Regions from separate parts of the Streptomyces sp. CA189 genome, predicted to be linked through region 3. Evidence: riboswitches for the same ligand, from Rfam matches in the RefSeq annotation. Region 3 holds a riboswitch; each other region holds the start of a gene.

Region 1 (6,761 bases), on a different contig from region 3:
GGCGGTCGCGGCCATCAAGGAGGCGAAGCGGCGCGGATTCCGGGTGACGACCAACTCCACCTTCTTCAACACCGACACCCCGCAGACCATCATCGAGGTCCTCAACTACCTCAATGACGAACTCCAGGTGGACGAGATGATGATCTCGCCGGCCTACGCCTACGAAAAGGCGCCCGACCAGGAGCACTTCCTCGGCGTCGAACAGACCCGCGAACTGTTCAGGAAGGCTTTCGCGGGCGGCAACCGGCGGCGCTGGCGGCTCAACCACTCCCCGCTCTTCCTGGACTTCCTGGAGGGCAAAGCCGATTTCCCCTGCACCGCCTGGGCCATTCCGAATTACTCGCTCTTCGGCTGGCAGCGCCCCTGCTATCTGATGAGCGACGGGTACGTGCCCTCGTACCGGGAACTGATCGAGGAGACCGACTGGAGCAAGTACGGCCGCGGGAAGGACCCGCGCTGCGCGAACTGCATGGCGCACTGCGGCTACGAGCCCACGGCGGTCCTGGCCACCATGGGCTCGCTGAAGGAGTCGCTGCGGGCGGCCCGCGAGACCGTGGGCGGGAACCGGGACAAGTCGGCATGACCGGCTTCGACCTCGCCGCCCTGCTCGCCGAGCGGGGCGGCGAGCGGTACGAACTGCACGCCCGCCACCTCAACCACCAGCTCCCGCGCATGCTGCACACCATCGGCTTCGACAAGGTCTACGTGCGGGCCGAGGGAGCCCACTTCTGGGATGCCGAGGGGAACGACTACCTCGACATGCTGGCCGGCTTCGGGGTGATGGGCCTGGGCCGCCACCACCCGGTGGTCAGGCAGGCCCTGCACGACGTGCTGGACGCCCAGCTCGCCGACCTCACCCGCTTCGACTGCCAGCCGCTGCCCGGGCTGCTGGCGGAGAAGCTGCTCTCCCACAGCCCGCACCTGGACCGGGTCTTCTTCGGCAACAGCGGCACCGAGGCGGTGGAGACCGCCCTGAAGTTCGCCCGGTACGCCACCGGGCGCCCCAGGGTCCTCTACTGCGACCACGCCTTCCACGGGCTCACCACGGGCTCGCTCTCGGTCAACGGCGAGGCCGGCTTCCGCGACGGCTTCGCGCCGCTGCTGCCGGACACCGGGATCGCGCTCGGGGACCTGGCCGCGCTGGAGCGGGAGCTGAAGAAGGGGGACGTCGCGGCCTTCGTCGTGGAGCCGATCCAGGGCAAGGGGGTGCTCGCCGCCCCGCCCGGGTTCCTGCTCGCCGCGCAGGAGCTGCTGCACCGGCACGGGGCGCTGCTGATCGCGGACGAGGTGCAGACCGGCCTCGGCCGGACCGGCGACTTCTACGCCTACCAGCACGAGGCCGGAGTCGAACCGGACCTGGTCTGCGTGGCCAAGGCCCTCTCCGGCGGGTACGTGCCCGTCGGTGCGACCCTGGGCAAGGACTGGATCTTCAAGAAGGTCTACTCCTCCATGGACCGGGTGCTCGTCCACTCCGCCAGCTTCGGCTCCAACGCGCAGGCGATGGCGGCCGGGCTCGCCGTCCTCTCCGTCATGGAGGACGAGCGGGTGGTGGCCAACGCCCGATCGATGGGCGACCTGCTGCACGGGCGGCTCGCCGCGCTCGTGGACGAGTACGAACTGCTCCACGCGGTACGGGGACGCGGGCTGATGATCGGCATCGAATTCGGCCGGCCGTCCTCGCTGGGCCTGCGGAGCCGCTGGAGCATGCTGCAGGCGGCGCGCAAGGGGCTGTTCGCGCAGATGGTAGTGGTGCCGCTGCTGCAGAAGCACCGGATCCTCACGCAGGTCTCCGGCGACCACCTGGAAGTGATCAAGCTGATCCCGCCGCTGATCGTGGACGAGGCGGACGTCGACCGGTTCGTCGGCGCCTTCCGCGCGGTCATGGACGAGGCCCACGGCGGCGGCGCGCTGATGTGGGATTTCGGCCGGACGTTGGTGAGGCAGGCCGTCGCCAACCGTTGAACCGACTGCTGGGCCGACTGCTGGGCCGACCGCTGAACCGACCGCTGGGCCGGCGGCCCGGCAGTCGGCCCGGCGGCAGTCGGCCCGCCTCGTGGGGCGTCAGTCCAGCAGCCGGTCGCGGAGCCTGCCGAGGGTCTCGGGCGTGAGTCCGAGGCCGTCGGCGAGGTAGCGCTCCACACCGCCCCACTCCTCGTCGATGGCGTCGAAGGCCGTGGTCAGATACGGGGCGCGGGCGTCGAAGAGCGGGGCGAGCAGCTCCATCACCTCGGGGGCGCGGGCCTCGGGCGAGTCGCTGCCGCGGCGGACCCGGTAGCGGTTGTGCGGGGCGTTCGACTCCAGGTAGTCCGCGACGATCGCCTCCCGCTCGACGCCCAGCGCGAGCAGGGTGACGGCGATCGACAGGCCGGCCCGGTCCTTCCCGGCGGCGCAGTGCATGAGGGCCGGGACGCTGTCCTCGGCGAGCGCGTGCACGACCCGGCTGTGCTCGGCCGTACGGGTCCGGATCATCGTCCGGTACGAACGGGACATCCGCGCGGCGGCCTTGCCCCCGCCCAGGATCTCGCGGAGCTGCGCCAGATCCCCTTCGCGGACCATCTTCCAGAACTCCCGGCCGTCGGCCGGATCCGACAGCGGAATGCCGACGTTGCGCACACCGGGCAGCTCCACGTCCGGACCCTCCAGGGCGTGGTCGGCGCCGTTGCGGAAGTCGAAGACGGTGTGCAGTCCGAGCGACCCGAGGAATTCCGCGTCGCTTTCGGTGGCATGCGCCAGATGTCCGCTTCGGAACAGTCGTCCCGACTTGACCCTTCGGCCGTCCACGGTCGGCAACCCGCCCACGTCACGGAAGTTGCGCACTCCGGTCAGCGCCGACTCGGCCGGTACCGGATCGGTGTGGGGGCTCTGGGGTATCTGCTGGGTCACAGGGGCTCCTCCGTGTCGTCCGTGTCGTCCGTGCGGTCGTCGCCGCGCGTGTCCGAATTGCGCTACTTGCTGACAACTTGCCATAGCGAGAGGCGAGATCGGACACCTCCCCGTGAGCCAGATCATACGGTGACCGTGAGTGCCTGATCACGAATGGCGAATTCCCCTGTCGGGACGGCTGTTGGGGGTGGGGAATGGACGGAGGGTGACCGGAATTCCGTCGGTCCATCATCCCTGGGAATCCATCGAGGAATTCGGGACTTGTTCCGTGCGGGCAGGCTCGATTACCTTCGCGATCGATCCGGATGGACCGCCTAATCCTGCCGCCGTCCGGAAACCTCACCCGACTATTCACGCGCGCGGCAGGAGCGGGGGAACCAGGTAAGCCGCTGTTCCGGAGCTCCTTCGGGATCTTTACAACGGGACAGCTCGGGGTGAAGCCGTGCATGTGCTGTTCACCGGCACATACACCGCCGGACATCTCCAGTCCGAACCCGACAGCTCACCTCGCAGGCGTCGGAGAGGAATTCGCCATGTCCGGAACGGGTAAGCACCGCCGTCCCAAGTCCCGCTCGATATCCCGCGGGTTCGCCGCCGCGGGCACCGGTGGCGCGGCTCTCGCGCTTCCGCTGCTCGGCGCCACCGGCGCCCACGCTGCGGGCGCCCCGACCGCCGCGACCGCCGCCGCTCCGGTCCAGGCTCCGCAGGCCGTGGCCGCGCAGGCTGTGGCTTCGCAGGCCGTGGCCGCCCTCCAGGCGGCGCCGGCCGCCGCGCAGGGCGCCCCCGCCGTCTACACCGTGGTGGCGGGTGACTACCTCTCCAAGATCGCCGAGCGCCAGCACCTCACCGGTGGCTGGGAGCAGCTCTACGCGGACAACCGCGAGGCCGTCGGCACCGACCCGTCGCTGATCCACCCGGGCCTGAAACTGACCCTCGGCGCGAAGGGCTCGGCTCCGGCCGCGGCGGCCGAGTCCGCGCCGGCCGAAACGCCGAAGCCGGCCAAGAAGTCCGCTTCCTCCGGTTCTTCCACTTCTAGTGATTCGTCGGATTCGTCGGATTCTTCCGATGAGGCCGCCGCGCCCGCCGCCAAGGCACCCGCCGCCAAGGCCCCGGCCAAGCAGCAGGGCGGCTCCACGTCGACCGGCTTCGTCGCCCCCGTCGGCGGCGGCCCGTCCACCGCGTACAGGACCTCCGGCGCCATGTGGTCCAGCGGCTACCACACCGGTGTCGACTTCTCCGCGAGCAGCGGCACCACCGTCAAGGCGGTCGGCGCCGGTACCGTCGTCTCCGCCGGGTGGAGCGGCTCGTACGGCAACGAGGTCGTCATCCGGCACGCCGACGGCAAGTACAGCCAGTACGCGCACCTCTCCCAGCTGTCCGTCTCGTCCGGCCAGAGCGTCACCGGCGGCCAGAGCATCGGCCTCTCCGGTTCCACGGGCAACTCGACCGGACCGCACCTGCACTTCGAGATCCGCACCGGCCCCTCGTACGGCTCGGACATCGACCCGCTGGCCTACCTCCGGTCGAAGGGCGTCAGCATCTGAATCCGAGGCGCTGTCGGAGGTGCCGGTTAGGCTGCCCGTTTCGACAGGGGACGGGACGGTCACGGCATGAAGGTCAGCGCAGGGGAGCTCAACCGCTCCACGCTCGCACGGCAGTTGCTCCTGCGGCGCGAGGTGATGGACGTCGATGACGCGGTCCGCCGGGTGGTCGCCCTGCAGGCGCAGCACGCGGCCTCGCCCTATCTCGCGCTGTGGAACCGGCTCGCCGGCTTCGACCCGGCAGACCTCGACGCCGCCTTCGCGGGGCGTGAGGTCGTCAAGTCGACGTTGATGCGGCTGACCCTGCACGCCGTGCACGCGGAGGACTACCGGCCCTTCCGGGAGGCCGTGCAGCCCTCCGTACGGGCCGCCCGGCTCGGGACCCGTTTCACGGACTCGGGGCTGACGGCCGAGGACGCCGACGTCCTCGTGCCGGAGCTGCTGGACTTCGCCGACCGGCCCCGTACGACCGCGGAGTGCGAGGCCTGGCTCGGACACCGGCTGGGAGCGCCGCAGCAGCCCGGAGCGTGGTGGGGGCTGCGGCAGTACGCACCCCTGCTGCACGCGCCCACCGCCGCGCCCTGGTCGTTCGGGGAGCGCCCGTCCTACGTCGCGCCCCCGAGCCGGCCGCGCACGGTACCGGCGGACCCGGAGGCGGCGGAGGAGTCCCTGCGGACGCTGGTCCTGCGCTACCTGGAGGGATTCGGGCCGGCGTCGGCGGCGGACGTGGCGCAGTTCTCCCTGGTCCAGCGGGCCAGGGTCCGCCAGGCCCTGCGCGCGCTGGAGCTCTCCGGACGGCTCGACCGGCTGACCGGGCCGGACGGCGAGGAGCTGTTCGACACCCAGGGCGCGCCGCGGCCGCAGGAGGACACGCCGGCGCCGCCCCGGCTGATGGCCATGTGGGACAGCGTGCTGCTGGCCTACGCCGACCGGAGCCGCATCGTGCCGCCGCAGTACCGCAAGCTCGTCGCGCGGATGAACGGCGACACCCTGGCGACCCTGCTGGTCGACGGCCGCGTCGCCGGAGTGTGGCGCCCGGCCGGGGCCGACGGCGGGATCGAGGCGACCGCCTTCCACCCCCTGCCGGAGGAGGTCTGGGAGGGGCTCGCGGACGAGGCCCGGGCGCTGACGGCCTTCCTGGCCGACCGCGAACCGGAGGTCTACCGGCGGTACGGCCACTGGTGGAGCAAACTGCCGAGCGCCGAGACCCGGTTGCTCGTCTGAACGTGGGGCCGGGACCGGAGGGGGGCCCGGCCCCGATGACCGCCGTGCGCATCACCAGGGCACTACGCCGGCGTCTTCGAAGAACGAGCCGGTCGGGCCGTCGTCGGGCAGGGTCGCGAGTTCGATGGCGATCGAGGCGCCCTGTTCGGGGGTGCGCACGCCGCGGAAGCCGTTGAGGTCGGTCGCGACGTAACCGGGGCAGGCCGCGTTGATCAGGATGTTCGTGCCGTTCAGCTCCCGGGCGTACTGGAGGGTGACTGCGTTCAGGAAGGTCTTCGACGGCGCGTAGGCCGCAGACACCGGACCCGTCGTCAGCTCGGCGGCGGTGCCCGACTGCCGGGTGAGGGAGCCGACACTGCTGGACATGTTCACGATCCGCGGAGAGGCGGAGCGGCGCAGCAGCGGCAGCATCGCGTTGGTGACGCGGATGACGCCGATCACGTTGGTCTCCACGGCCGTCCGGATGGTGGCGGGATCGACCTGGGTGGGCTCCTGCGGCATGCCGCCGGTGATGCCGGCGTTGTTGACGAGCACGTCGAGACGCCCCGCCCGATCCTCGATCAGCAGTGCGGCGGCGGTCACGCTCAAGTCGTCGGTCACGTCCAGCGGTACGTCGAACGCGTCGACGCCGGCCGCGCGCAGCCTCTCCACCGCGGCCGCACGGCGCTGATCGTCGCGGGCGCCGACGCCGACGCGCCAGCCGAGGGCGCCCAGGCCCATGGCGATCTCGTAGCCGATTCCCTTGTTCGCGCCGGTGACCAGCGCAATCGTTCGTTCGCTCATGGGGACCATGCTGCTCTCGGACCCAGGCGGGGGTCCAAGACCGATCGGGTGGGCAGCGATACCGTCAGGGTCTTGATCCGGAGTAGCGTGGCCGTATGGAGACCCGGGAACTGCGATATTTCGTGGCTGTCGCTGAGGAGTTGCACTTCGGGCGGGCCGCGCGGCGGCTCGGGATCGCGCAGCCGCCCCTGTCGCGGGCGATCCAGCAGCTCGAACGCCGGCTCGGAACAGTTCTGCTGGATCGGACCAGCCGTACCGTCACGCTGACCGAGGCCGGCGCGGTGTTGTTGGCCGAGGGCCGGGCGGCCCTCGACGCGGTCGACGCCGCCG
Region 2 (6,761 bases), on a different contig from region 3:
ACCTTCCACCCGCGCCCCGAGGCCGGCGAGCCGCAGCCGTGGGCCTTCCCGGCCCCCGAGCGCGGGGTACTGGCCAACGGCCTGACCCTGCTGCGCTGCCACCGCCCGGGCCAGCAGGTGGTGGCGGTCGAGATCAACCTCGCCGCCCCGCTCGACGCGGAGCCCGAGGGCCTCGACGGCGTGGCCACGATCATGGTCCGCGCCCTGTCCGAGGGCACCGACAAGCGCTCCGCCGAGGACTTCGCCGCCGAGCTGGAGCGCTGCGGCGCCACCCTCGACGCGCACGCCGACCACCCCGGCCTGCGGGTCTCCCTCGAGGTCCCGGCCTCCCGCCTGCACAAGGCGCTGGGCCTGGTCGCCGAGGCGCTGCGCACGCCGGCCTTCGCCGAGGCCGAGGTCGACCGCCTGGTGCGCAACCGGCTCGACGAGATCCCGCACGAGAGCGCCAACCCGCAGCGCCGTGCCGCCAAGCAGCTCTCGAAGGAGCTCTTCCCGGCCTCCCTGCGGATGTCCCGCCCGCGTCAGGGAACCGAGGAGACGGTCGCCCGCATCGACTCCGCGGCCGTACGGGCCTTCTACGAGGCCCACGTGCGCCCCGCGACCGCCACCGCGGTGGTCGTCGGCGACCTGACCGGCATCGAACTGGACGCCGTCCTTGCCGACACCCTGGGCGCGTGGACCGGTGACACCACCGCCCCGCGTCCGGTTCCGCCGATCACCGCCGACGACACGGGCCGCGTGGTCATCGTGGACCGGCCCGGCGCGGTCCAGACGCAGTTGCTGATCGGCCGCATCGGCGCGGACCGGCACGACCGGGTCTGGGCGCCCCAGGTGCTCGGCACGTACTGCCTGGGCGGCACCCTCACGTCCCGGCTGGACAAGGTGCTGCGCGAGGAGAAGGGGTACACGTACGGCGTGCGCGCCTTCGGCCAGGTGCTGCGCTCCACGGCCGACGGCAAGGGCGCCTCGATGCTGGCCATCAGCGGCTCGGTGGACACCCCGAACACCGGCCCGGCCCTGGACGACCTCTGGACGGTGCTGCGCACCCTCGCGCAGGGCGGCCTGACCGACGCCGAACGGGACGTGGCCGTGCAGAACTTGGTGGGCGTGGCCCCGCTGAAGTTCGAGACGGCGGCCTCCGTCGCGGGCACGCTCGCCGACCAGGTCGAGCAGGAGCTTCCGGACGACTACCAGGCGCAGTTGTACGCGCGGCTCGCCGAGACCGGGACGGTGGAGGCCACTTCGGCGGTCGTCAGCGCCTTCCCGGTGGACCGCCTGGTCACGGTCCTGGTCGGCGACGCCTCGCAGATCGCAGAGCCGGTGCGGGCCCTCGGGATCGGCGAAGTGACCGTGGTCGCCAACTGACCCTCCGTTGACTGTCGGCGGGTTGCCAACTGGCCCGCCGCACAAGGAGGCTCCGGCAAGGGACTCCGGCGGCTTGCCCGTCGGAGTCCCTTTTGTCTTTTCTATTCCTTTAGTCGTGTGGTTGCTTGTATGTGGTGTGGCGTACGCAACAAAATGGCGTGTCTGTTTGGCGATTGACTGATGATCCGCCTAGCGTCGGCCGTGCTGTTCGTCAGTTGTAACCGCCGCATCCGCGGCACCGGACAGCAATCGCCGAGTCCCCGTCAGGCGCGAGCCTGGGGAGCCGGGGACCCACTTGTGTCCCTGGGGTGAATCGGACCGCCTCGCAAGAGGGGGCCCGTAGGAGACCTTCCTGCTCCGAACCCGTCAGCTAACCCGGTAGGCGAGAGGGAAGGAAAGGATCAGCCCCTTCATGGCGTTTGGCAGTAGTGCCGCCGGCAAGCACCGTGGTTCGAGCCGTATGAGCCGCAGGACCGCCGGCTACGCCGGCATAGCCGCCCTCGCCGCCACCGGCGTCGTCGGCTCCCTGGCGGGTCCCGCGTTCGCCGCGGACAATTCCCCCTCCTTCGAGGACACCGGCAGCCTCAACACCATCGTGGTGGCCGACGAGCTCGCCGGTGACGTCGAGGCCCAGGCCCACTCCCAGCAGCGCGCCGCCGAGGCCGCCGCCGCCAAGGCGCAGGCCGAGGCCGACGCCAAGCAGCGGGCCGCCGAGGCCAAGGCGAAGGCCGAAGCCCAGGCCAAGGCCGAGCGCGAGGCCGCCGAGCGCGCCGCCCGCGAAGAGGAGCGCAAGCGCCTCAACACCTTCGTCTCCCCGATCGACGGCTCCTACGTCAGCACGCAGTACCACGCGGGCGGCGCCATGTGGTCCTCCGGCAGCCACACCGGCATCGACTTCCACGCCGACTCCGGCACCTCGGTGCGCTCGGTCGGCCTGGGCACCGTGATCGAGGCCGGCTGGGGCGGCGCGTACGGCAACAACGTCGTCATCAAGCACGCCGACGGCACGTACACCCAGTACGGCCACCTGTACTCGGTGAGCGTCCGGGCCGGCCAGCAGGTCGCCCCGGGCCAGCAGATCGGCCTCTCGGGCAACACCGGCAACTCCAGCGGCGCGCACCTGCACTTCGAGGCCCGCACCGGCGCCGACTACGGCTCGGACATCAACCCGGTCGCGTACCTGCGCTCGCACGGCGTCACCCTCTGACCCCACCGTCGCACCGCACGACTTCCGCGAAGGCCCCGGCTCTCTTCGAGCCGGGGCCTTCGTGCTTGATGTTTCGCGCTTCGTGCTTCGCGTTGTGTGAATGTTTCGTATTTCCGGCCGTCCTCGGAAATTATCGTGTGTTGCAATAGAGTCGCAACGCGCACAGCCATACGAAAAAGGCGGAGGTTCCGGTCTTGCGTATTCCCGCGCACACGGTATGCACAGCGATCCGCGATGACATCGTCTCCGGGGTGTTCGGGCCCGGCAGCCGGCTGACCGAGGAGGTACTGGCCCGCCGTTACGGAGTCTCGCGGGTCCCGGTGCGCGAGGCGCTGCGCACGCTGGAGTCCGAGGGGTTCGTGACCACCCGCCGGCACGCGGGCGCCTGTGTGGCCGAGCCGACCGAGCAGGAGGCGGCCGACCTCCTGGAGCTGCGGATGCTGCTGGAGCCCCTCGCGGCCGCCCGGGCGGCCCGGCGGCGCAGCGAGGCCCACCTCAAGGTGCTGCGCGGGCTGGTCAGGCTGGGCCAGGAGCGGGCCAGGAGGGGCCAGGGGGAGGATCTGCGCTCCCTGGGCGGCTGGTTCCACGAGACGCTCTCCCAGGCCTCGGGCAGCCCCGGGCTGATCGCGCTGCTCACCCAGATGCGCCACAAGGTGGCCTGGATGTACGTGGTGGAGGCCCCGGTGCGGCCCGTGGAGTCCTGGGCCGAGCACGGCGCGATCGTGGACGCGGTGGCCCGGGGCGACGCCGAGCGGGCCCGGGCGCTGACCGCGGCGCACGTGGACCGGGCGGCGGGGGCGCACCGGATGCGCGTGAGGACTTTGCAACCTGCAGTAAACACGGCGAGCGTTCCGCATTAACAAACGCCGTATACAAAGGTGGGATATCCGGGCCGGGTCATAATGTCCGCGCCGGACGCCATTCCGCCTGAATTCGGTCCACCGGAATCGAGTGTTTCGGAAAGTGTGCCGGAAAGTGCGGTGCGCGTATTTCCGCCCGTGTGGATGGGGCGATGCGTCGATGAGGCGGCGGCCGACCGGCATTTCGCGCGAAAAGCAGCGAAGCCGTTGCCCTCGACCGTGGTGGCCGGGGGCAACGGCTTCGCCGTGCAAGTCCTGCGAGTCCTGCGGGTCGAACCCGAAGGGTCAGACGGTCTCGGGGAGCTCCTCGAGACCCTCGGCGACCAGCTTCGCGAGGCGGTCCAGTGCGGCCTCGGCGCCGTCGGCCTCGGACGAGAGGACGATCTCCTCGCCGCCCTGGGCGCCCAGGCCCAGAACCGCCAGCATGGAGGCGGCGTTGACGGGGTCGCCGCCGGCCTTCGCGATGGTCACCGGGACGCCGGAAGCGGTCGTCGCGCGGACGAAGATCGAGGCGGGACGAGCGTGCAGGCCCTCGGCCCAGCCGACGTTGACGCGGCGCTCTGCCATGGTGATGCCCTTCAGGTTCTTACGGTTGTCTAGACCAGTCTCTCACGACGTCCGGAATGGTCGAGCCGACCTTCGGCCCGAGTTTCCCGCCATTCGACCTGCCCCAGCTTGCCCTGATCCGAGCCACCTTGCCCGATGCGCCGCGCCCAGGCCACTCGAAGCGTTCGAGCCTTAAGGTGGCCCCATGACCACCGAGTCCGACCCCTCGTACCCGGACCACTGGGAAGCCGACGTCGTCCTTCGCGACGGTGGAACCGCCCGGATCCGGCCCATCACCACCGACGACGCGGGCCGGCTGGTCAGCTTCTACGAGCAGGTCTCGGACGAGTCCAAGTACTACCGGTTCTTCGCGCCCTACCCCCGGCTCTCCGACCGCGACGTGCACCGCTTCACGCACCACGACTACGTGGACCGCGTCGGCCTCGCCGCGACGATCGGCGGCGAGTTCATCGCCACCGTCCGCTACGACCGGATCGGCGCCGACGGCCGCTCGGCCACCGGACCCTCCGACGAGGCCGAGGTCGCCTTCCTCGTCCAGGACGCCCACCAGGGACGCGGAGTCGCCTCCGCCCTGCTCGAACACATCGGCGCGGTGGCCCGCGAACGCGGGATCCGCCGTTTCGCGGCCGAGGTGCTGCCCGCCAACAGCAAGATGATCAAGGTGTTCACCGACGCCGGCTACCAGCAGAAGCGCAGCTTCGAAGACGGCTCCGTCCACCTCACGCTCGACCTCGAACCGACCGCCGAGTCCCTCGCCGTCCAGCGCGCCCGCGAACAGCGCGCCGAGGCCCGCTCCGTCCAGCGGCTGCTGGCCCCCGGCTCGGTGGCCGTGATCGGAGTCAGCCGCTCCCTCGCCGGCGTGGGCGCGGCGGCCCTCCGCAACCTGCGGGACAGCGGCTTCCACGGCCACCTCTACGCCGTCAACGAGGCGGTCACCCGCGATCTGCTCGACGGCGTACGGGCCTACCCCACGCTCGGGGCCGTCGGCGCCCCGGTCGACCTCGCGGTCATCGCGGTCCCCGCGGACCGGGTCCCGGACGCGGTGGCGGCCTGCGGCGAACACGGGGTGCAGGGACTGGTCGTCCTGTCGGCCGGATACGGGGAGAGCGGGGCCGAGGGCCTGGCCCGCCAGCGCGAACTGGTGCGGCAAGTGCGCTCGTACGGGATGAGGCTGATTGGACCGAACGCCTTCGGGGTGATCAACACGGCTCCCGAGGTGGAGCTGAACGCCTCCCTCGCCCCCGCGCCGGCCCCCGCGCGCGGGAGGGTCGGCCTGTTCACCCAGTCCGGGGCGATCGGCATCGCGCTGCTCTCCGGGCTGCTGCGGCGCGGGGAGGGGCTGTCCTCCTTCATCTCCGCCGGGAACCGGGCCGACGTCTCCGGCAACGACATCCTCCAGTACTGGTACGACGACGAGGCCACCGACGTCGCGCTCATGTACCTGGAGACCCTGGGCAACCCGAGGAAGTTCACCCGGCTCGCCCGGCGCACCGCGGCCGTCAAGCCGGTGGTCGTCGCCAAGGGGGGCCGGCACACCCCCGCCGGGCACGTGGTCCCCGGCACCCGGCTGCCCGAGGCGACGGTTTCGGAGCTGCTGCGGCAGGCGGGAGTCATCAGGGTCGACACGGTGACGGAGCTGGTGGACGTCGGCCTGCTGCTGGCCTCGCAGCCCGTACCGGCCGGGCCGCGGGTGGCCATCCTCGGCAACTCCGAATCGCTCGGGGTCCTCACCTACGACGCCTGCCTGACGGAGGGGCTGCGGCCGCTCGCGCCGCTCGACCTGACCACGGCCGCCTCGCCGGAGGACTTCCGCACGGCCGTCGCCACGGCGCTGGCCTCGCCGGACAACGACGCCGTCGTCGTCACCGCGATCCCGTGGGTGAGCGAGCACGCGCTCGCCGACGATCTGGCGGAGGCCCTGCGGGCTGCGGTCGCCGCGCACCCCGGCAAGCCGGTGGCCGTGGTCCATGTGGAGCTGGGCGCCCTGGCGGAGGCGCTCTCGGCGGCCACGGCTCCGGCAGCCGCGACGGCCCTCGCGGACGCGCTCCCCGCCACGCTGCCGACGCCCGCGACGGCCCTGGCGGCCCTGGCCTCCGGGTCCGCGGCCAGGACCGACGCCGTGCCCGCCGCCTCCGACGGACCCGCCGCCTCCGCCACCGCCTCCGTCGTGCCCGCCGCCTCCGCCGGATCCGCCACCCCCGCCGTGCCCGTCGCCGCGGCGGGGGTGGCGGTCCAGCCCGACCCGGCCTCCGCCGCCGCGGGGAGCGAGGCCCCGCCCGCTCCCGGCACCACCCGGATCCCGAGCTACCCCGCCGCCGAGCGGGCGGTCAAGGCCGTGGCCGAAGCCGTCCGGTACGGCCAGTGGCGCCGGGGCATCGCCGAGGTCGGGCAGGTGCCCGAGTTCGAGGACATCGACGAGAGCGGGGCCGCCGGGCAGCTCTCCCGCCTGCTGGCCGGCGTAGGGGAGGAGGAGGTGGCGACCCTGGACGACCCCGATGCCCGCGAGCTGCTCGCCCGGTACGGGATCCGGGTGCTCTCCACGCTCCCGGCCCCCAGCGCCGACGCCGCGGTGCGCGCCGCCGCGGTCCTCGGCTACCCCGTCGCACTCAAGACCACCGCCCCGCACCTGCGCCACCGCGCCGACCTCGGCGGGGTCCGCCTCGACCTCACCACCGAGGCCGAGCTGCGCCGCTCGTACGAGGAGCTCACCCACGCCCTGGGCAAACCGCAGGAGCTGCTCCCCGTGGTCCAGTCGATGGTCC
Region 3 (6,761 bases):
TCCGCTTCACCGCCGAAATCACCCACCAAAACGCCTGAAACCGGCCTGACCGGAAGTCAGTTCGCTGCCCAAACTTGTGACCGGCGTTCGAAGGCCGCTAGGTTCTGCCGTTACCCCGCCGTTATGCGAAAGGTGCAGCCTCATGCGTTCCGGGAACGGCCGCCACAGACGCCCCCGACAAGTGCCCGCACTTGTCGTCACCGCCGGAGTCACCGGCACCGCCCTCGCCCTGCCGCTGCTCGCCGCCACCGGCGCGAGCGCCGCGGAGACCTCCACGTGGGACAAGGTCGCCGAGTGCGAGAGCGGCGGTACGTGGAGCGCCAACTTCGGCAGCGGCTCGTACGGCGGGCTGCAGTTCAGCCAGGAGCAGTGGAGGAAGGCCGGCGGGCTCGACTTCGCCGAGCGCGCCGACCTCGCCAGCCGCTCCCAGCAGATCGCCGTGGCCGAACGGGTCCTGGCCTCCCAGGGCCCCCAGGCGTGGCCGCTGTGCGGGGTGCCGGCCGGTCTGACGCAGGACGCGCCCGCCGCCGAGGTGGACCCGGGCCTGCCCGCCGGATCCGGGTCCGTCGCCCCCACTCCGTCCCGCCCGGACGACGCCGTGCCCCACACGGGCTCGGGCAAGCCGTCCACGGACTTCGGGGCCCCGACGCAGCAGGGCCCGGCCCCGTCGGACTCGCCGCTGCCCGACTATCCGATCGGCGTGCCCGGCGAACTGCCCGTCATGCCCTCGCCGGACCTCCAGGCGCCGCCTCCCGGACTCCCGGGCGACCCGACGGCTCCCACGAGCCCGGTGGACCCCACCGCCCCCGTGGCCCCGGCCACTCCGGCGGACCCCACGGCTCCGGCGCCGCCGTCCGCGGACCCGACCGCACCGGTGGACCCGACGGCTCCGGCGAACCCGAACGACCCGGGCGACCCCACGAAGCCGACGAACCCGGGTAATTCGGAGAACCAAGCCAACCCGACCAATCCGGTCAACCCGCTCAACCCGGTCAACCCGGTTGATCCCACCGCCCCGACGGCTCCGGCCGCACCCGGCGAATCCACCGCCCCGAGCGCCCCGGCTGCCCCCGGCGCGGCCGAGGGCAGCGGCAAGCACCGCGGCCCGGCCGCCGTCGAAACGCCCGCCGCGCCTGACGCCGCGTCGGACCCGACGTACACCGTGAAGGCGGGCGACAGCCTCATCGCGATCGCGGACGCCAACGGAGTGAAGGGCGGCTGGAAGGGGCTCTACGAGGCCAACGAGCAGGTCATCGGCGGCGATGCGGACCTGATCAAGCCTGGTCAGAACCTGGATCTAACGCATCAATAAGGGCACTTAAGGCGCCCGGAACCGGCTGATTGTCCGTTTTCTGTAAGTGAGACATGTGTCTCTCTGGGTCAACTGGCGTGTCCGGTCCGGAGGGTTCTGCAAACCCCGCTCTCACCTGCGCAAACACCCTTTGGGGGAGCGCAAGTAGGCACTGTTTCCCCCCGATGTCCCTCGTTGAACATCGGGGGGAGACCTGTCTACCTTCTGAATCGCTCGCCACCGCGGGCTCCTTCGACCGCATCGCCGAATCCTGCCGGCGGACGGAGGGAACACTCGTCGCGTAAAGCGCCGAAGGCAGGAGCGGGGGAACCAAGGTAGGCGCCGGAACCGGCCGTTGAGAGACGGTCACGGAACCGGCTAGGGGTTAAGCCAAGCGCTAGGTCGCTCGGCCGGGCACTCACTCGCCCGAACCCGACAGCTCACCTCGTAGGCGTCGGTGAGGAGAACTCCATGCTGCTTTCGGGCAAGGGCAAGCACCGTCGCGGCTCCAAGGCCGTCCGCATCGTCACGCTCGCCGGTGTCGCCGGTGCCGTCGTCGCGGCACCGCTGATGGCCGCGGGCACCGCCTCGGCCGCGACCGCTTCCGAGTGGGACCGCGTCGCCTCGTGCGAGTCCGGCGGCAACTGGTCCATCAACACGGGCAACGGCTACTACGGCGGCCTGCAGTTCTCGTCCTCCACGTGGGCCGCGTACGGCGGCAAGGCGTACGCCTCGCAGGCCAACCAGGCCTCCAAGTCGCAGCAGATAGCCATCGCCGAGAAGGTCCTCAAGGGCCAGGGCAAGGGCGCCTGGCCGTCCTGTGGCGTGGGCCTGTCGAACTCCTCCTACACCGGCGGCTCGGCGGAGACTCCGGCCAAGCCGAAGACCCAGCCGAAGCCCGCGCCGAAGCAGGAGAAGAAGGCCGAGCCGAAGAAGGAGACCAAGCGCGTCGAGGCTCCGACCACCCGCTCCGACCGTCCGGCCGCCGCCGCGCCGAAGACCGAAGCCCCCAAGACGGGCAACGGCTCCTACGAGGTCAAGTCCGGCGACACGCTGGGCGCGATCGCCGACGCGAACAACGTGTCCGGTGGCTGGGAGAAGCTCCACGAGCTCAACAAGGACATCGTCTCGGACGCCGACCTGATCTTCCCGGGCCAGAAGCTGAAGCTCAGCTGAACCCGAAGGTGAGGCCGGAGCTGAACCCCGGCTGAAACCTGTGAGAACGGTCGTGGCCGCTTTTGCGACACGCAGTAGTTCCACACCTAGTTCCACACCTAGCTCCACCACGCAATCCCACCGCCCGGCGCGCAACCCCCTTCGCGCCGGGCGGTGCTGTGTGCGGGTGCCTCCGGCCTGACGGAGCCTCCGGAAAGCCGATGATCAAGGGCCCTATGTCCTGTAAGAGGGGCATTCAGGCCCTTTTTCGTCCCAGGACCCGGGCGGTCGGCTGGCCGAGTGCCCAGAGGCGGTTAGGCTCTAAGCGGCAAGGCCATCCCACGGCCTGACACGCCACCGCACACCCAGCGTCACATCCCAGAAGGAGATGCTCGTGCCGTCCATCGACGTCGTCGTAGCCCGGGAAATCCTGGACTCCCGAGGCAACCCCACGGTCGAGGTCGAGGTGGGCCTCGACGATGGCAGCACCGGCCGTGCTGCAGTCCCGTCCGGCGCCTCCACCGGAGCGTTCGAAGCCGTTGAGCTCCGTGACGGTGACCCCAACCGCTACATGGGCAAGGGCGTAGAGAAGGCCGTCCTCGCCGTCATCGAGCAGCTCGGCCCGGAGCTCGTCGGCTACGACGCCACCGAGCAGCGCCTGATCGACCAGGCGATGATCGACCTGGACGCCACCGAGAACAAGGGCTCCCTGGGCGCCAACGCCATCCTCGGTGTCTCCCTCGCCGTCGCGCACGCCGCGTCCGAGGCCTCCGACCTCCCGCTGTTCCGCTACCTCGGCGGTCCGAACGCGCACCTGCTGCCCGTTCCGATGATGAACATCCTGAACGGTGGGTCGCACGCCGACTCCAACGTCGACATCCAGGAGTTCATGATCGCCCCGATCGGCGCGGAGTCCTTCTCCGAGGCCCTTCGCTGGGGTGCCGAGGTCTACCACACCCTCAAGAAGGTCCTGCACACCAAGGGCCTCTCCACCGGTCTGGGCGACGAGGGCGGCTTCGCGCCGAACCTCGAGTCGAACCGCGCCGCGCTGGACCTCATCGTCGAGGCCATCAAGCAGGCCGGCTACGTCCCGGGCACCCAGATCGCGCTCGCGCTCGACGTCGCCGCGTCCGAGTTCTACAAGGACGGCAACTACGAGTTCGAGGGCAAGTCCCGCTCGGCCGCCGAGATGACCGACTACTACGCCGAGCTCGTCGAGGCGTACCCGCTGGTCTCCATCGAGGACCCGCTGTTCGAGGACGACTGGGCCGGCTGGAAGACCCTCACCGACCGCCTGGGCGCCAAGGTCCAGATCGTCGGCGACGACCTCTTCGTCACCAACCCCGAGCGTCTCGCCCGCGGCATCGAAGAGGGCTCGGCGAACGCCCTGCTCGTCAAGGTGAACCAGATCGGTTCGCTGACCGAGACCCTGGACGCCGTCGAGATGGCCCAGCGCAACGGTTTCAAGTGCATGATGTCGCACCGCTCCGGTGAGACCGAGGACGTCACCATCGCCGACCTCGCGGTCGCCGTGAACTGCGGCCAGATCAAGACCGGCGCCCCGGCCCGCTCGGACCGCGTCGCCAAGTACAACCAGCTGCTGCGCATCGAGGAGATCCTCGACGACGCCGCGGTGTACGCGGGCCGCAGCGCGTTCCCGCGGTTTCGCCCTGCGAACTGATCGAACACAGTAAGGGCTGATCAGTCCTTTAGGGTGCAAGCCTCCCTACGTCCCCGCACTCGGTCCCGTACCGTGTGCGGGGACGTAGTGCGTCGTGCGCATATAGGGGAGGCGGATCAATGGCCGGGAACCGGGACCGGTTCGCCACGTTCTCGACCGCGACCAGGCTCAAGCAGCTCGGTGAGCGGACCGCGGCGCACGTGTACCGCTCGCAGTCCCGCAGGCAGGTCCGCCGCAGCCGGCTCACCGGCCGGGCCGCGCTGCTCGTCCTCGTCCTCTGTACCCTGGTCGTCGCCCTCGCGTATCCGATGCGCCAGTACGTGTCCCAGCGCTCGGAGATCGCGAAGCAGCAGAAGGACGCCGTCTCCGCGCGGGACCGGCTGGAACGGCTGCGCGACGAGAAGGCCCGCTGGCAGGACAACGCGTACGCCGAGCAGCAGGCGCGCAAGCACCTGCACTTCGTCCGGCCGGGGGAGATCAGCTACATCATGACCGACCCCGGAGCCGCCGCGGGAGAGCAGCGCCGCGGCGGACAGGCCGCCACCGACCGGCCCTGGTACTCCAACGTCTGGGACGGCGTCGACAAGGCCGACCGCCCGGGCGACTGAGTCCCACCCATCCACGAGAACGAAAAGACTTCCTCCAGGCATGCAGACGCCCCCGCCCCAGACCGACCGGACCGAGCCGACCGCCGCCGACATCGAGGCGTTCGAACAGCAGCTCGGCCGCCCCCCGCGCGGGCTCCGCGCCATCGCGCACCGCTGCCCCTGCGGGCAGCCGGACGTGGTGGAGACCGCCCCGCGGCTCCCCGACGGCACCCCCTTCCCGACGCTGTACTACCTGACCTGCCCGCGCGCCGCCGGTGCGATCGGCACGCTGGAGGCCAACGGCGTGATGAAGGAGATGCAGGCCCGCCTCGCCGTGGACCCGGAGCTGGCCGCGGCCTACCGGGCCGCGCACGAGGACTACATCACCCGCCGCGACGCCATCGAGGTGCTCCAGGGCTTCCCGAGCGCCGGCGGCATGCCGGACCGGGTGAAGTGCCTGCACGTGCTGGTCGGCCACTCCCTGGCCGCCGGCCCGGGCGTGAACCCGTTCGGCGACGAGGCCCTGGCGATGCTGCCCGAGTGGTGGGCGAAGGGCGCCTGCGTCACCCCGTGCGGCGAGAAGAAGGCCGACGAGAACGCGGCGGCGGAGGCGGGCGCGTGACCCGCGTCGCGGCCGTCGACTGCGGTACGAACTCCATCCGGCTCCTCGTCGCGGACCTCGATCCCGCCACCGGCGAGCTGATCGAGCTCGACCGCCGGATGATCGTCGTCCGGCTCGGCCAGGGCGTCGACAAGACGGGCCGGCTGGCACCGGAGGCGCTGGAGCGCACCTTCACGGCCTGCCGCGAGTACGCGGCGGTCATCAAGGAGCTCGGCGCCGAGCGGGTGCGGTTCGTGGCGACCTCGGCCTCCCGGGACGCCGAGAACCGGGACGAGTTCGTCCGGGGCGTCCTGGACATCCTGGGCGTCGAGCCCGAGGTGATCAGCGGGGACCAGGAGGCCGAGTTCTCCTTCACCGGCGCCACCGGTGAGCTCACCGGCCGCACCGACCTGGAGCGCCCCTTCCTGGTGGTGGACATCGGCGGCGGCTCCACGGAGTTCGTGGTCGGCACCGAGCACGTCGGGGCGGCCCGTTCCGTCGACGTGGGCTGTGTCCGGATGACCGAGCGCCACCTGACGGTGGACGGGGTCGTCACCGACCCGCCGACCGGGGAGCAGATCGCCGCGATACGGGCCGACATCGAGGCGGCGCTGGACCTGGCCGCCGAGACCGTCCCGCTGGCCGAGGCGCGCACCCTGGTGGGCCTGGCCGGCTCGGTGACCACGGTCGCCGCGATCGCGCTGGGCCTGGAGGCGTACGACTCGGCGCGGATCCACCACTCCCGGATCCCGTACGAGACGGTCCGCGAGGTCAGCGAGCGGATGCTGACGCTGACGCACGCCGAGCGCGCGGCCATCCCGGTGATGCACCCCGGGCGGGTCGACGTGATCGGCGCGGGCGCCCTGGTCCTGCTGGCGATCATGGAGCGCGTCGGCGCCTCGGAGGTCGTGGTCTCGGAGCACGACATCCTCGACGGAATCGCCTGGTCCATCGCCTGACGGCCCGGCTCGAACGCACGACACGGCGCCCCCGGCGGATCCCGCCGGGGGCGCCGTCGTTTCCAGGACCGGCATCAGGGACGAGAAGGCCTCCTCGTCGGTGCGCCGTCACCCCGTTCGCCGAACAGGTCGGCCAGCAGCTCCGCCATGCTCACGGTCGACCCGCCTTCGGCCAGTACGGCCTCGGCCTCACGGCCGAGCAGCTCGTCGGCTGCCCCTTCGTCAGCGTTCTCACTCATGACCCCAGCGTGCACGCGGCTGTGTGCACGCGCGGCGCCAACCACAGCAAGGCGCTGGCCGCCCGGGCCTACCCGTCCAGCCGGACCGGCATCAGGAGCGAGAACGCCTCCTCGTCGTCGGGCCGGCGGATCGCCACGGGGGCCTTGGGGGCGCCGAGCTCCAGGATCAGCCGGTTCCGGGCTCCGGCGGCGAGGGCGTCCAGCAGGAACGCGCGGTTCAGGCCGACGTCGGCCGGGTCGTCGTCGTC

What was found. Region 3 has a riboswitch for cyclic di-AMP ahead of AC061S_RS17705 (transglycosylase family protein). Riboswitches for the same ligand answer to the same signal wherever they lie in the genome.
Region 1: it holds a riboswitch for cyclic di-AMP, as region 3 does, so the genes downstream of both, AC061S_RS02460 (LysM peptidoglycan-binding domain-containing M23 family metallopeptidase) here and AC061S_RS17705 (transglycosylase family protein) in region 3, are expected to answer to the same signal.
Region 2: it holds a riboswitch for cyclic di-AMP, as region 3 does, so the genes downstream of both, AC061S_RS06190 (M23 family metallopeptidase) here and AC061S_RS17705 (transglycosylase family protein) in region 3, are expected to answer to the same signal.

Annotation. Positions count from the first base shown of each region.
Region 1 covers NZ_JBWJVM010000002.1:48,899-55,659, forward strand. The annotation lists gene hpnH (adenosyl-hopene transferase HpnH) at 1-583, shown strand, start outside; gene AC061S_RS02450 (aspartate aminotransferase family protein) at 580-1,962, shown strand; gene AC061S_RS02455 (tyrosine-protein phosphatase) at 2,062-2,883, opposite strand; cyclic di-AMP (ydaO/yuaA leader) riboswitch at 3,218-3,414, shown strand; gene AC061S_RS02460 (LysM peptidoglycan-binding domain-containing M23 family metallopeptidase) at 3,417-4,427, shown strand; gene AC061S_RS02465 (winged helix DNA-binding domain-containing protein) at 4,494-5,648, shown strand; gene AC061S_RS02470 (SDR family oxidoreductase) at 5,700-6,431, opposite strand; gene AC061S_RS02475 (LysR family transcriptional regulator) at 6,527-6,761, shown strand, end outside.
Region 2 covers NZ_JBWJVM010000005.1:65,304-72,064, forward strand. The annotation lists gene AC061S_RS06185 (M16 family metallopeptidase) at 1-1,365, shown strand, start outside; cyclic di-AMP (ydaO/yuaA leader) riboswitch at 1,606-1,765, shown strand; gene AC061S_RS06190 (M23 family metallopeptidase) at 1,778-2,572, shown strand; gene AC061S_RS06195 (GntR family transcriptional regulator) at 2,767-3,432, shown strand; gene AC061S_RS06200 (HPr family phosphocarrier protein) at 3,718-3,999, opposite strand; gene AC061S_RS06205 (bifunctional acetate--CoA ligase family protein/GNAT family N-acetyltransferase) at 4,184-6,761, shown strand, end outside.
Region 3 covers NZ_JBWJVM010000020.1:33,841-40,601, forward strand. The annotation lists partial or broken gene AC061S_RS17695 (cytochrome P450) at 1-38, shown strand, start outside; gene AC061S_RS17700 (LysM peptidoglycan-binding domain-containing protein) at 182-1,312, shown strand; cyclic di-AMP (ydaO/yuaA leader) riboswitch at 1,589-1,760, shown strand; gene AC061S_RS17705 (transglycosylase family protein) at 1,763-2,467, shown strand; gene eno (phosphopyruvate hydratase) at 2,835-4,127, shown strand; gene AC061S_RS17715 (FtsB family cell division protein) at 4,247-4,735, shown strand; gene AC061S_RS17720 (DUF501 domain-containing protein) at 4,776-5,336, shown strand; gene AC061S_RS17725 (Ppx/GppA phosphatase family protein) at 5,333-6,274, shown strand; gene AC061S_RS17730 (hypothetical protein) at 6,349-6,513, opposite strand; gene AC061S_RS17735 (DNA polymerase III subunit beta family protein) at 6,582-6,761, opposite strand, start outside.